DNA from 2 places in the Pseudomonas sp. GYB4201 genome. Region 1 is predicted to be linked to the other one. Evidence: predicted binding sites of a transcription regulator. Region 1 holds the regulator's gene; the other holds the start of a gene.
What was found. Region 1 encodes sigma-54, which starts transcription at its own class of promoters, with help from an activator protein. Its sites were predicted from a motif close to ANTGGCATNNANNTTGCTNT; they were not measured.

Region 1 (7,660 bases):
CACCTGTTGCAACGCGGCCGCGCCGTGAAACTGGCGGTGTTTGACGTGGACGGCGTCCTGACCGATGGCCGCCTGTACTTCTGCGAAGACGGCAGCGAGATCAAGACGTTCAGCACCCTGGACGGCCAGGGCATCAAGATGCTGATCAACTCGGGCGTGGCCACGGCGATCATCACCGGGCGCAAGAACCCGATCGTCGAGCGCCGGGCCAAGAGCCTGGGCATCGCCCACCTGTACCAGGGCCGCGAAGACAAATTGGTGGCACTGGACGACCTTCTGGCGCAACTGGGCCTAAGCTATGAACAGGTAGCCTACCTGGGCGACGACCTGCCGGACCTGGCTCCCATCCGCCGCGTCGGCCTGGGCATGGCCGTGGCCAACGCCGTGCCGTTCGTGCGCGAGCACGCCGATGGCGTGACCCAGGCCCGTGGCGGCGAAGGCGCGGCCCGCGAGTTCTGCGAGCTGATCCTGCGCGCCCAAGGCAACCTCGAAGCGGCCCTGGCCGCCTATTTATAGAGTTTCCCATGCCGAGCAAAAAACTGCGCAATCTCCTGCTGTTCTGTGTCGTCGTGGCGATCTTCGTCTCCGTCGGCTACTGGAACATCAACCCGGACACCTTCCTCGACAAGCCTGCGGCTGCAGTCGACGAAAGTGCCATCGACTATTACGCCATCAACGCCCACGCTGTGCAGTACCTGCCTGACGGCGGCGTGCAGTACCGCATGACCGGTGACAAGGTCGAGCACCTGCAGGCCAGCCAGATCACCAAGGTGACCAACCCGGACATGAACCTGTACCGCGGCACCGTGTACCCCTGGCACGTGACCAGCGACCACGGCGAAGTGAACCCCGACGGTACCCAGGTCGAGCTGATCGACAACGTCCGCGTGGCCCGCACCGACCAGAAAAACCGTCCTACCCTGATTACCACCACGCGCATGACGGTATTCCCACAACAGCAATATGCGCAGACTGACCGAGACGTTAGAATCGACGGCGCCGGTGGCGTCTCGACGGGCACGGGCATGAAGGCATATTTGAAAGACAGCAAGATCAACTTGCTGTCCAACGTAAGAGGACTGTATGAGGCTCGCTAAAACCCTCCCTTTATTGCTCTCCCTGGGCTCTGCACTGGGGAGCGCTGGCGCCTGGGCACTGCCAACGGATCGCGACCAGCCGATCCACATCCAGTCCGACGACGCACAACTGGATGACAAGCAGGGCGTGGCCGTCTACAAGGGCAACGTCATCATCACCCAGGGCACCATGAAGATCACCGGCAACACCGTGACCATCACCCGCAACGCCCAGGGCGACGTCGACACCTTCACCTCGGTGGGCAACCTGGCTTACTACGAGCAGAAGCCGGCGATCGACAAGCCCATCGTCCAGGGCTACGGCAAGACCATCCAGTATTTCTCGGCGCAGAACCGCATCATCCTGATCGACCAGGCCAAGGTGGTGAACGACGGCAACACGTCCGAAGGCGAGAAGATCGTCTATGACACCGTCAAGCAGGTAGTGAACGCCGGCCGCGCCACGGGCGCCAAGGTCACGCCACGACCACGCATCGACATGGTCATCCAGCCGAAAAGCAAAACCGACCAGCAGCAGGGCAAGTAATGGCTATCCTCAAAGCCCAGCACCTGGCCAAGGCCTACAAGGGCCGGCAAGTGGTGCGTGACGTCAGCATGTCCATCGAAAGTGGGCAGATCGTCGGCCTCCTGGGGCCTAACGGCGCCGGCAAGACCACCTGCTTCTACATGATCGTCGGCCTGGTGCGCGCCGATCAGGGCCGCGTGCTGATCGACGACCTGGACGTGAGCCACCAGCCCATGCACGGTCGCGCTCGCTCGGGCATCGGCTACCTGCCGCAGGAAGCCTCGATCTTCCGCAAGCTGTCGGTCTCCGACAACATCATGGCCATCCTGGAAACCCGCCCGGAGCTGGACAAGGCCGGCCGCGTGAAGGAGCTGGAAAGCCTGCTGCAGGAATTCCACATCACGCACATCCGCGACAACCTGGGCATGAGCCTGTCGGGCGGCGAGCGGCGCCGGGTGGAAATCGCCCGCGCGCTGGCCACCGCGCCCAAGTTCATCCTGCTGGACGAACCCTTTGCCGGTGTCGACCCGATCTCGGTCGGTGACATCAAGCAGATCATCCACCACCTCAAGAACAAGGGTATCGGCGTGTTGATCACCGACCACAACGTTCGCGAGACCCTGGATATCTGTGAAACCGCTTACATCGTCAACGATGGCCAGCTGATCGCCGAAGGCGATGCCGAGACCATCCTGGCAAACCAACTGGTGAAAGAGGTTTACCTCGGCCACGAGTTCCGCCTGTAACGGCGAGGTGTTTGGCTGGTTGCCCGGGGCGTGCCGCGAATTAATTGCGGTGTCGCTCTAGGCAAACACTTCGGTTTCAGGCATATAATTTGCTTACGACAAAAGCCGAGAGCCTCGGCGCCCGTAGTGGATGGCGCTTTGCGCCGGCGAATAAGGTGTTAAGCCCCTGCCATGAAACCATCGCTCGTCCTAAGAATGGGCCAGCAACTGACGATGACACCGCAGTTGCAACAGGCCATCCGCCTCCTCCAGCTCTCCACCCTGGACCTCCAACAGGAAATCCAGGAGGCCCTGGAATCCAATCCGATGCTCGAACGCCAGGAAGAAGGCGACGACTTCGACAACAGCGACCCCATGGCCGACAAGGCCGAGCAACAGGTCACGCCGGAAATCCAGGAGCCCAGCTACCAGGAAACCTCCGCCCCCACCGTCGACAACCTCGAAGACGGCGAGTGGAGCGAGCGCATTCCCAACGAGCTTCCCGTCGACACCGCCTGGGAAGACATCTACCAGACCAGCGCCAGCAGCCTGCCCAGCAACGATGACGACGAATGGGACTTCACTACCCGCACGTCGGCCGGCGAAAGCCTGCAGAGCCATCTGCTGTGGCAACTCAACCTGGCGCCCATGTCCGACACCGATCGCCTGATCGCGGTCACCCTGATCGACTGCATCAACAACCAGGGCTACCTGGACGAGACGCTGCAGGAGATCTGCGACTCCTTCGACCCGGAACTGGACATCGAGCTGGACGAAGTGGAAGCCGTGCTGCACCGCATCCAGCAGTTCGAGCCCGCCGGCATCGGCGCCCGCGACCTCAGCGAATGCCTGCTGCTGCAACTGCGCCAGATGCCCCCGCGCACGCCGTGGCTCAGCGAGGCCCAGCGCCTGGTGGCCGACTACATCGACCTGCTGGGCAGCCGCGACTACAGCCAGCTGATGCGCCGCATGAAGCTCAAGGAAGACGAGCTGCGCCAGGTCATCGAACTGGTGCAGAGCCTCAACCCGCGCCCTGGCTCGCAGATCGAGTCCAGCGAAGCCGAGTACGTGGTGCCCGACGTCATCGTGCGCAAGGACAACGAGCGCTGGCTGGTGGAGTTGAACCAGGAGGCCGTGCCGCGCCTGCGCGTCAACCCGCAGTACGCCGGCTTCGTGCGCCGCGCCGACACCAGCGCCGACAACACCTTCATGCGCAACCAGTTGCAGGAGGCGCGCTGGTTCATCAAGAGCCTGCAGAGCCGCAACGAGACCCTGATGAAGGTCGCCAGCCAGATCGTCGAACACCAGCGCGGTTTCCTCGACTACGGCGACGAGGCCATGAAGCCGCTGGTGCTGCACGACATCGCCGAGGCGGTGGGCATGCACGAGTCGACCATTTCGCGGGTGACCACGCAGAAATACATGCACACCCCACGTGGCATCTACGAACTGAAATACTTTTTCTCCAGCCACGTCAGCACCTCCGAGGGCGGAGAATGCTCGTCCACGGCGATCCGCGCGATCATCAAGAAACTGGTTGCCGCGGAAAATCAGAAAAAGCCATTGAGTGACAGCAAGATCGCTGGTTTACTGGAGGCACAAGGCATCCAGGTAGCCCGCCGCACTGTCGCCAAGTACCGTGAATCCCTAGGGATCGCGCCGTCCAGCGAACGCAAGCGGCTGATGTGAATCCTGGCAGCGCCAACGCGCTGCCAGTGGGCTTGCCGGATGTGCCACAGCGTTCCAGTGGCAGGTTAACCAACCTGTCTCTTTATGCACTGGCAATAAGGAGAAAGCGGTATGCAAGTCAACATCAGTGGACATCAACTGGTTGTGACCGACGCCATGCGCACTTACATCGGTGAGAAACTCGACCGATTGGAGCGCCATTTCGACAAGATCACCAACGTGCAGGTCATCATGGAGGTCGAGAAGCTGAAACAGAAAATCGAGGCCACCCTGCGCGTACCCGGTGGCGAAGTCGTGGCAAACGCGGAACATGATGACATGTACGCGGCCATCGACCTGCTGACCGACAAGCTCGACCGCCAACTCAAAAAGCATAAGGAAAAACAGCAGAGTCTGCTGCAAGGCCAGACCGCCCGCTGACACTCCCCCCTCATGATCCGACTTGAAAACATCCTGACCCCCGGCCGTTCCCTCGTGAACGCGCCGGGCGGCAGCAAGAAGAAAGTACTCGAACACATCGCCACCCTCATCGCCCGGGAAGTCCCGGGCCTTGAGATGCAGGTAGTGTTCGAAAGCCTGGTCGCCCGCGAAAAACTGGGCTCGACCGGTTTTGGCAACGGTATTGCCATCCCCCATTGCCGCCTGGTTGGCTGCACCACGCCGATCAGCGCCCTGCTGCACCTGGAGAACAAGATCGACTACGACGCCATCGACGGCGCCCCGGTCGACCTGGTCTTCGTGCTCCTGGTGCCCCAGGAAGCCACCAATGAACACCTGGCGTTGCTGAGCCAGATCGCCGGCATGCTCGACCGCGCCGACGTGCGCGAGCGCCTACGCTCGGCAAAGAGTAGCGACGCCCTCTACCAGGTTGTGCTGGACGAACAGAAAGGTCATTGACCATGCGCCTGATCATCGTCAGCGGCCGCTCCGGCTCGGGCAAAAGCACCGCGCTGGACGTGCTGGAAGACAACGGTTTCTACTGCATCGACAACCTGCCGGCCGGCCTGCTGCCGGAACTGGCCGAGCGCGCCCTGATCCGCACCGAGCTGGCCCAGCCGCTGGTGGCCGTGTCCATCGATGCGCGCAACCTGCCCAGCGACCTGTCGCGCTTCCCGCAGCTGCTGCAGGAAGCCCGCGACAAGCACATCCAGTGCGACGTGCTGTACCTGGACGCCGACGAAGAAACCCTGCTCAAGCGCTTCTCCGAGACCCGCCGCCGCCACCCGCTGAGCAACGCCAGCCGTTCGCTGGCCGAAGCCATCCGGGTGGAAACCGACCTGCTCAGCCCGATCGCCGACCTGGCTGACCTGAAGATCAACACCACCCACCTGAACCTGTACCAGCTGCGCGACTCGCTCAAGCTGCGCCTGCTGAACAAGCCGGAGCCGGGCACCGCGTTCCTGGTGGAATCATTTGGTTTCAAGCGTGGCATGCCGGTGGACGCCGACCTGGTGTTCGACGTGCGCTGCCTGCCCAACCCCTATTGGAAGCCGGAACTTCGCGACCATTCAGGCCTGGAGCAACCGGTCATCGACTACCTGGCCGCGCAGCCCGACGTCGAGGAGATGTACCAGGACATCTCAAGCTACCTGCTCAAGTGGTTGCCGCGCTTCGCCGCCAGCAACCGCGCCTACGTCACCATTGCCATCGGCTGCACCGGCGGGCACCATCGCTCGGTCTACCTGACCGAACGCCTTGGCCAGGCCCTGCAGCAGACGCTCAAGAATGTTCAGGTTCGCCACCGCGACCTCAGTTGAAAGGATCCCCACCGCGATGCCTGCTCGTGAAATCGAAATCATCAACAAGCTTGGCCTGCACGCCCGCGCGGCCGCCAAGTTCGTCGGCGTCGCCGGCCGCTTCGGCAACTGCCAGGTCCGCATCGGCCGCAACGCCGACAGCATGATCGACGGCAAGAGCATCATGGCCGTCATGATGCTGGCCGCCGGCAAGGGTACCCAGGTGTACCTGTCCACCGAAGGCGAGGAACAGGACGAAGCCATGGCGGCGATCGTCGAGCTGATCAACAACAAGTTCGACGAAGGCGAATGACCGCCCTGCCCCACCCCAACAAAAAGCCCGGCCAAGTGCCGGGCTTTTTGTTGGGCATATCGCCGAGACACTGATCTGCGTAGCCGCTGCCGAAGGCTGCGCTGGCCCCGCCCCTCGCTGGAGATCTCTAGCGTACATGAGGACCAGCGCAGCCTGGCGGCAGCGGCTACACGGCAGCCAAAGACATCGGCAATAGCTGGCCGGCCATTCGACGTTTAATAGCCCGCTTGGCACGACATCGCTGCTTCGAGCTCTGAGAATTTCTTTGTAATCACGTTTCGCATCACTCCCGACTGTCACGCTGCAAAGAGCGAAAAATCATCCCACCTAGCTGGCTGATCTGCGACGACATTTCCGTGAGATTTTGTTACCTACCACAACCCCGTAGCAGCGGGGGGGCGCGCCCCGGCCCGGGCGCGCCGACGCGGCGCGGCCGCCAGGCCGCGTCCCGGGGCACACTGCGGACGCGGCCTGGCGGCCGCTGCTACAGGGGTGGCGCGAAGCGCGCCAGGGCTTCGGTGATGATAATGGCCGCGCCCGCCAACAGCAGGGCGCTGCCCAGGATCAGCCGCAGCCGGGTCAGCAGCAGGCGCCGATTCAAGCCAGCGCTGCCTTGTAGCGCCGCTCTACCTCGGCCCAGTTGACCACGTTGTAGAAGGCATTGATGTATTCAGGGCGACGGTTCTGGTACTTCAGGTAGTAGGCGTGTTCCCACACGTCCAGGCCCAGGATCGGCGTGTTGCCGTGCATCAGCGGGCTGTCCTGGTTGCCGCTACTTTCCACCACCAGTTGCTTCTGCGGGGTCACGCTCAGCCATGCCCAGCCGCTGCCGAAGCGGGTCAGCGCGGCCTTGGTGAAGGCCTCCTTGAACGCGTCGAAACCACCCAGCTGCTTGTCGATGGCTTCAGCCACGCTGCCTTGGGGCAAGCCGCCGCCCTTGGGCGCCATCACGTCCCAGAACAGCGAGTGGTTGGCGTGCCCGCCACCCTGGTTGACCACCGCCGGCTGCAACTTCTCGGGCAACTGCTTGACGCTGCCGACCAGCTTGTCGATCGGCCACTCGGCGTACTCGGTGCCTTCCACGGCGGCGTTGAGGTTGTTGATGTAGGTCTGGTGGTGCTTGGTGTAGTGGATTTCCATGGTGGCCGCGTCGATGTGCGGTTCCAGGGCATCGTAGGCGTAGGGCAGCGCAGGCAAGGTATAGGGCATTTCAATGGACTCCGTGTTGGGGGGCCGCGCGGCCCCGGGTTTCCTGGCCGAACAACAGCCGGCTGGTGCGCGGGTATTCGCCGTATTCGCTGATGAAGGCCAGCAACTCGGCGTAGGTCTTGCTGCTGTGGCGCAGCGCTGCCTCACGCAGCGCCGGGGTAAGCCGCGGGTCCTGGGCGGCCTGCAGCAGGCGCTGGTGGATGGCGCACAGGTACTCGGCGCTCTCCTCCGGCTGCATCAGGCGCAGGTGCAGGTCGGCCAGGTTGTGATGGGAAATCACGCACGCCGCCACCGCTTCGTCGACATCCGCCCAGCGCTCGAACAGCACCTGGGCCAGCGCGAGGGCCTGCAGGTACAACTCCCGCGCATCGACCAGGTCACCGCGG
Region 2 (7,660 bases), on a different contig from region 1:
GTCGATCAGCACGCCGACGGTGAAGGTGCCGTTGTTGGCGCGTAGCGCTTCGTCGCTGGGGATGTCGGTCAGCTGCAAGGTGTTATAGGCCTGCTGCGGCTCATTGCTGCGAGGGCTTCGCGGCACCGGCACCATGGGCGCGACGGGGGCCTGCGGTTCCACGCTGTTGAGCGGTGGCAGTTCCACGGTCTGCGAGCGGGTGCCGTCGGGCGGCTGGTTGGAGTAGGCGGTGTTGCCTTCGGCGTCGGTGTATTTGTAGATCTGCGCGAAAGCGGGCAACGCCATCAGCATCAGTACCCAGATAAGGCATGAGCGCATGAACGCATCCTGTCGGTTCATGGAAGGAACGGCCTTGCGGCCCAGGTGCCAGCATAGAACAGAATGGCCGACGGATGGTTTCGGCTTTGTACCAACGCGCCGGGTTCGCGTAGCAGCTGCCGCAGGCTGCGTCCGGCTGCGGCGCGGCATGCCGGAGGATGCGCGGTGTGTTCGGACGCGGCCTAGGGCCGCTGCTACAGGTGCTTCGCGCAATTTCAGCGTGGCGAAGGGCCAGCGCAGCCTTCGGCAGCGGCTACACCGAATCCGCGTAGCAGCTGCCGCAGGCTGCGTCCGGCTGCGGCGCGGTATGCCGGGGGATGGGCGGTGTGTTCGGACGCGGCCTAGGGCCGCTGCTACAGGTGCTTCGCGCGATTTGTAGCCGCTGCCGCCAGGCTGCGGCTACACCGAATCCGCGTAGCAGCTGCCGCAGGCTGCGTCCGGCTGCGGCGCGGTATGCCGGGGGCGCGCGGTGTGTTCGGACGCGGCCTACGGCCGCTGCTACAGGTGCTTCGCGCGATTTGTAGGGCTGCGGCTACACCGAATCCGCGTAGCAGCTGCCGCAGGCTGCGTCCGGCTGCGGCGCGGTATGCCGGGGGATGGGCGGTGTGTTCGGACGCGGCCTACGGCCGCTGCTACAGGTGCATCGCGCGATTTGTAGCCGCTGCCGCCAGGCTGCGGCTACACCGAATCCGCGTAGCAGCTGCCGCAGGCTGCGTCCGGCTGCGGCGCGGTATGCCGGGGGATGGGCGGTGTGTTCGGACGCGGCCTACGGCCGCTGCTACAGGTGCTTCGCGCGATTTGTAGCCGCTGCCGCCAGGCTGCACCGAATCCGCGTAGCAGCTGCCGCAGGCTGCGTCCGGCTGCGGCGCGGTATGCCGGGGGATGGGCGGTGTGTTCGGACGCGGCCTACGGCCGCTGCTACGAGCGATGCAGACGACGCCGCTTCGAGACAGTTGCTGCTACGGGCCGCGTCGGGGGCGTCAGGAAGGGCTGGCGCACAACTCGCCGGTGGCGCGGACCAGCGCAGTGCGCCGCAGCACATCAGCCTTGCGCGCCTCGATGGCGCTGGCCACCCAGCGTGGGCACTGCGGGTCGTTGCGCGACGGGGCGAACGCCGCCAGGCGCTCCAGCAGCTGCTTCTGCAGCACGTCCAGCTGCGGGCGGATTTCCTTGGCCAGGTCCACCCGTGGTGTATCAGGCGCGGCGCCCTTGGCGTTCCACTGGGTCAGCAGGCCGTATTGCACCAGCTTGTTGGCCTCGATCTGCGCGGCGAAGAACTGTTCGGCCAGGGCGCCATCCACCTTGTATTCGGCGGCCAGCTTGCCGGCGCCGGCGATCACGTCGCGCTCGCGCGGGGCGTCCAGCACCGGCTTGTGGTTGTCCCATTTGGTCAGGGCGACCTTGGGGGCTATGTCCAGGCGTTGTTGCACGCTGTCCAGCAGCGGCGAGAGGGTGGCGGGCGGCGCGGCGAAGGCAGCGCTGGAGAACAGGGTGGCGGTGAGCAGCAGGGTTCTACGCATTGTCGTACTCATGTTGTTATTGGTGACGAACGGTAGGGGCCGATTCTAGCGGCCAGGGGCTTCCAGCGGGCATAAAAAAAGCCTCCCGAAGGAGGCCTTTTTCAAATCACGCGGCTTGCGCCAGCGTCACCGGATTAGCAGCTGTAGTACAGCTCGTATTCCAGTGGGTGCACGAAGGTGCGCACCTTGATTTCTTCTTCGCTTTTCAGGGCGATGTAAGCGTCGATGAAGTCGTCGCTGAAAACGCCGCCTTTGGTCAGGAACGCACGACCTTTGTCCAGCTCTTCCAGGGCTTCTTTCAGGCTGCCGCAAACTTGTGGGATCTCTTTCGCCTCTTCAGGCGGCAGGTCGTACAGGTTTTTGTCAGCGGCGTCGCCAGGGTGGATCTTGTTCTGGATACCGTCCAGGCCGGCCATCAGCAGTGCTGCGAAGGCCAGGTATGGGTTGGCAGCCGGATCCGGGAAGCGTGCTTCGATACGACGGCCGCGTGGGCTGTTGACGTAAGGAATACGGATCGAAGCCGAACGGTTGCGAGCCGAGTAGGCCAGCATTACTGGAGCTTCGAAGCCTGGGACCAGACGCTTGTACGAGTTGGTCGCCGGGTTGGTGAAGCCGTTCAGGGCCTTACCGTGCTTGATGATACCGCCGATGAAGTACAGGGCGGTGTCGGACAGGCCGGCATAGCCTTCGCCAGCGAAGGTGTTCTTGCCATCTTTGGCGATGGACATGTGTACGTGCATACCCGAGCCGTTGTCGCCGTACAGTGGCTTAGGCATGAAGGTAGCGGTACGGCCGTAGGCGTCGGCAACGTTGTGCACAACGTACTTCAGGGTCTGGACTTCGTCGGCCTTCTTCACCAGGGTGTTGAACTTGACGCCGATTTCGTTCTGGCCAGCAGTTGCCACTTCGTGGTGGTGAACTTCAACGACCTGGCCCATTTCTTCCAGTGCGTTGCACATGGCGGTACGGATTTCGTGGTCGTGGTCGAACGGAGGAACTGGGAAGTAGCCGCCTTTCACGCCTGGACGGTGGCCCTTGTTGCCGCCTTCCACGTCCTGGTCGGACATCCACGAACCTTGTTCCGAGTAGATCTTGAACATGGAACCGGAGATGTCGGACTTGAACTTCACTTCGTCGAAGATGAAGAACTCTGGCTCTGGGCCGGCGAACACGGTGTCACCGATACCGGTCGACTTCAGGTACTCTTCGGCGCGGTGGGCGATGGCGCGCGGGTCGCGATCGTAGCCTTGCATGGTCGAAGGTTCGATGATGTCGCAGACCAGGATCAGGGTCGGCTCTTCGGTGAACGGGTCCAGGACGGCAGTTTCGTCGTCCGGCAGCAGGATCATGTCGGAGGCTTCGATGCCTTTCCAACCAGCGATGGAGGAACCGTCGAACATCTTGCCGACTTCGAAGAAGTCGTCTTCCAGCGCGTCACGGGCTGGCATGGTGACGTGGTGCTGGGTGCCCTTGGTGTCCGTGAAGCGCAGATCAATCCACTTGACGTCATGATCTTTGATGAGTTGAACCGACTTCGACATGTTGTCCTCCGGGGTGAATAAGGGCTGGTAGTGGTTAGCCCTGTAATTTGGGTGATGCCGGGCGCGAATAGTCTGCCAAGGCAACCTGCCTCACAAGGGAGCAATTTGCATGCCAGTGCCCCGAGATGGGTTTTTTGCCCCAAACCCAAGCATTTCGGCCTGTTTTCGGCAAAATGCGCCGATTTGCCGCACTGTTTTGAAGCGCTAGCAATCCGTAAGGCACCATAAAGGTGCACTGAAAACCTTCTGTACGATAACTGGTTAAAAGCTGAGCAATTTCCGCTATAATCCTGCCCCCCTTTTTCGGCTGGCACCTCGCGCGCTGTTTTTCATGAAACTAATCGTAAAAGTCTTCCCAGAAATCACCATCAAGAGCCGGCCCGTTCGGAAGAACTTCATTCGCCAGCTCGCCAAGAACATCCGCGTCGTGCTCCGTGAACTGGACCCGAAGCTGGTGGTGGATGGCGTGTGGGACAACCTCACCGTTGTCACCCGCATCGAAGATGCGAAAATCCAGCGCGAGATGATCGAGCGCCTCAAGTGCGTGCCCGGCATCACCCATTTCCTCCAGGTGGATGAATACCCACTGGGCGACATGGACGACCTGGTCGCCCAGTGCAAGCAGCACTTCGGCCACCTGCTGGCAGGCAAGATGTTCGCCGTGCGCTGCAAGCGCGCCGGCAAGCACACCTTCACCTCCATGGACGTGGACCGTTATGTTGGCAGCCAATTGCGCCAGCAGTGCGGCGCCGCCGGCATCGAACTGAAGAAGCCCGAGGTGGAAGTGCGCCTGGAGATCCGCGACAAGCGCGTCTTCATTATCCACAGCCAGCACCAGGGCATCGGCGGCTACCCGCTGGGCTCGCTGGAGCAGACCCTGGTACTGATGTCCGGTGGCTTCGACTCCACCGTGGCCGCCTACCAGATGATGCGCCGCGGCCTGATGACCCACTTCTGCTTCTTCAACCTGGGCGGCCGTGCCCACGAGCTGGGCGTGATGGAAGTCGCGCACTTCCTGTGGAAGAAATACGGTAGCTCCCAGCGCGTGCTGTTCATCAGCATCCCGTTCGAGGAAGTGGTGGGCGAGCTGCTGGGCAAGGTCGACAACAGCCACATGGGCGTGATTCTCAAGCGCATGATGCTGCGCGCCGCCAGCCGCATGGCCGATCGTCTGCAAATTGATGCCCTGGTAACCGGCGAGGCCATCTCGCAAGTGTCGAGCCAGACGCTTCCGAACCTCTCGGTGATCAGTGCGGCAACCGACAAGCTGCTGCTGCGTCCATTGCTTGCCAGCCATAAGCAGGACATCATTGACCAGGCCAACGAAATCGGCACCGCCGACTTCGCCAAGCACATGCCTGAATATTGCGGGGTGATTTCGGTCAACCCCACCACCAAGGCCAAGCCCCACCGCGTTGCCTATGAAGAACAGCAGTTCGACATGGCCGTGCTGGAGCGGGCCCTGGAACGCGCCAAGCTCGTTTCCATCGACAATGTGATCGATGAATTGGGCCAGGACATCGAAATCGAGGAAGTCGCCCAGGCCCTGGCCGGGCAGGTGATCATCGACATTCGGCATCCGGACGCCCAGGAAGACGAGCCCCTTGAACTCGAAGGCATCGAGGTCAAGGCACTGCCGTTCTATGCACTGAACAGCCGTTTCAAGGAACTGGACCCCACCCGTCAGTACCTGCTGTATTGCGACAAAGGCGTGATGAGTCGCCTGCATGCCCACCACTTGCTCAGTGAGGGACATGCCAATGTGCGCGTTTATCGACCGAGCTAAGCGCCCGGGGCTGTTTGCCTGTGGCCTGCGTCACCGGCCCCCCGACGCCACCGTAAAGCTGTAACGGCTTTGCGGGACTCTAAGTCAAATCGCTGTCACAACCTGTCAGCACACCGAATCCTCTGATCGAGATACACAAGTGATCGAAAATCTACGTAACATCGCCATCATCGCTCACGTTGACCATGGTAAAACCACCCTGGTAGACAAACTGCTGCGTCAATCGGGCACCCTGGAGCGCAACGAGCTCAACGACGAGCGCGTGATGGACTCCAACGACCAGGAGAAAGAGCGCGGTATTACCATTCTGGCGAAGAACACCGCCATCAACTGGAATGGCTACCACATCAACATCGTCGACACCCCCGGCCACGCCGACTTCGGCGGTGAAGTAGAACGCGTTATGTCGATGGTCGACTCCGTTCTGCTGCTGGTTGACGCTCAAGACGGCCCTATGCCGCAAACTCGCTTCGTGACCAAGAAGGCCTTCGAAGCCGGTCTGAAGCCGATCGTCGTGATCAACAAGATCGACCGTCCGGGCGCGCGTCCTGATTGGGTTCTGGACCAGATCTTCGATCTGTTCGACAACCTGGGTGCCACCGACGAACAGCTGGACTTCAAAGTCGTCTACGCCTCGGCCATCAACGGCATCGCCGGCCTGGACCACACCGACATGGCCGAAGACATGACCCCGCTGTACCAGGCGGTCGTGGATCACGTGCCAGCTCCAGCCGTTGACCGTGACGGCGCGTTCCAGATGCAGATCTCGGCTCTGGACTACAACAGCTTCCTGGGCGTCATCGGCGTTGGCCGTATCGCTCGCGGTCGCGTCAAGCCTAACACCCCGGTTGTGGCTATCAGCGCCGACGGCAAGCGCCGCAACGGTCGTATCCTGAAGCTGATGGGTCACCACGGCCTGCACCGCATCGACGTTGAAGAAGCCGCTGCCGGCGACATCGTCTGCATCAGCGGTTTCGACGAGCTGTTCATCTCTGACACCCTGTGCGACCCACTGACCGTCGAAGCCATGAAGCCGCTGACCGTCGACGAGCCAACCGTTTCCATGACCTTCCAGGTAAACGACTCGCCATTCTGCGGTAAAGAAGGCAAGTTCGTGACCTCGCGTAACATCAAGGACCGTCTGGACAAAGAGCTGCTGTACAACGTTGCACTGCGCGTTGAAGAAGGCGACTCGGCTGACAAGTTCAAGGTATCGGGCCGTGGTGAGCTGCACCTGTCGGTACTGATCGAAACCATGCGTCGCGAAGGCTTCGAGCTGGCCCTGGGCCGTCCGGAAGTGATCATTCGTGAAGTCGACGGCGTCAAGCAAGAGCCGTTCGAAAACGTGACCATCGACATCCCTGAAGAAGCTCAGGGCAAGGTCATGGAAGAGATGGGCCTGCGTAAAGGCGACCTGACCAACATGGTGCCGGATGGCAAGGGCCGTGTTCGTCTGGAATACAACATCCCTGCTCGCGGCCTGATTGGTTTCCGTAACCAGTTCCTGACCCTGACCAACGGTGCTGGCATCCTGACCTCGATCTTCGACCGTTACGACACCGTCAAGTCGGGTCACATGTCCGGCCGTTCGAACGGCGTTCTGGTTTCGGTTGAAACCGGCAAGGCTCTGACCTACTCGCTGGAAACCCTGCAGGCTCGTGGCAAGCTGTTCGTAGAACACGGCCAGGAGATCTACAACGGTCAAATCGTCGGCCAGAACAGCCGCGACAACGACCTGGGCGTGAACCCTACCAAGGGCAAGAAGCTCGACAACATGCGTGCTTCGGGTAAAGACGAAACCATCGCCCTGGTTCCACCTGTTCGCTTCACCCTGGAACAGGCCCTGGAATACATCCAGGAAGACGAGCTGTGCGAAGTGACTCCTAAGTCCATCCGTCTTCGCAAGAAGATCCTGGACGAAAGCGAGCGTACCCGCGCTGCCAAGAAAGCCAAGGCGTAACCTAGCCTTCGCTGAATGAAAAACGCCCCCGGCCTTGCGGCCGGGGGCGTTTTTTTATGCCTGTCAGAAGGTCGCGGGCTTTGGCTTATACGCGCAATAACCCGGCCGCGGGCCTACGCGCGGGTGGTTGCGGCAGGTATCCGGGCGCTTGTCGTAGATGGTGCACAGGCGGCTCTTGCGGTCCAGGTACAGGCAGTCGTTGTTGCTCATGCGCTGCAGGGTGAAGATGCCCGACTTCTGGTTGAAGCGCTCGACGATGCCGTCCTTCTGCAGGCGCTTGGCGATGTTCTTCGGCGGGTCGCCCAGTTCGAATTCGTCCACCACGCCGATGCGCACCAGATCCTTGATCTTCACCTCCACGGGCAGGGTGCAGCAGGTCGACATGCAGGCGCCGCACATGGGCTGGGTGAATTTCTGCCAGGTCTCCAGGCGGTCGACTTCGGCAGCGGCTATCAGGGTGGTCTTCATCGGGTTCGGTTTTTCGGGGTAATCGGGCGCGCGATGATACCGGGACTGGTGAAATTGTGAACAACCA

Region 2: a site for sigma-54 is predicted at 3,477-3,496, ahead of glnA (glutamate--ammonia ligase). Genes of this name have one in related genera too.

What each region holds. Positions count from the first base shown of each region.
Region 1 covers NZ_JBWGIG010000005.1:81,414-89,073, reverse strand. The annotation lists gene AC0Z2B_RS06400 (KdsC family phosphatase) at 1-516, shown strand, start outside; gene lptC (LPS export ABC transporter periplasmic protein LptC) at 525-1,097, shown strand; gene lptA (lipopolysaccharide transport periplasmic protein LptA) at 1,084-1,623, shown strand; gene lptB (LPS export ABC transporter ATP-binding protein) at 1,623-2,348, shown strand; gene AC0Z2B_RS06380 (RNA polymerase factor sigma-54) at 2,520-4,016, shown strand; gene hpf (ribosome hibernation-promoting factor, HPF/YfiA family) at 4,128-4,436, shown strand; gene ptsN (PTS IIA-like nitrogen regulatory protein PtsN) at 4,449-4,913, shown strand; gene rapZ (RNase adapter RapZ) at 4,916-5,773, shown strand; gene AC0Z2B_RS06360 (HPr family phosphocarrier protein) at 5,790-6,065, shown strand; gene AC0Z2B_RS06355 (superoxide dismutase) at 6,663-7,274, opposite strand; gene AC0Z2B_RS06350 (hypothetical protein) at 7,276-7,660, opposite strand, start outside.
Region 2 covers NZ_JBWGIG010000001.1:359,488-367,147, reverse strand. The annotation lists gene AC0Z2B_RS01620 (DUF4124 domain-containing protein) at 1-318, opposite strand, end outside; gene AC0Z2B_RS01615 (chorismate mutase) at 1,299-1,838, opposite strand; gene glnA (glutamate--ammonia ligase) at 1,973-3,379, opposite strand; gene thiI (tRNA uracil 4-sulfurtransferase ThiI) at 3,711-5,165, shown strand; gene typA (translational GTPase TypA) at 5,305-7,125, shown strand; gene AC0Z2B_RS01595 (YkgJ family cysteine cluster protein) at 7,189-7,593, opposite strand.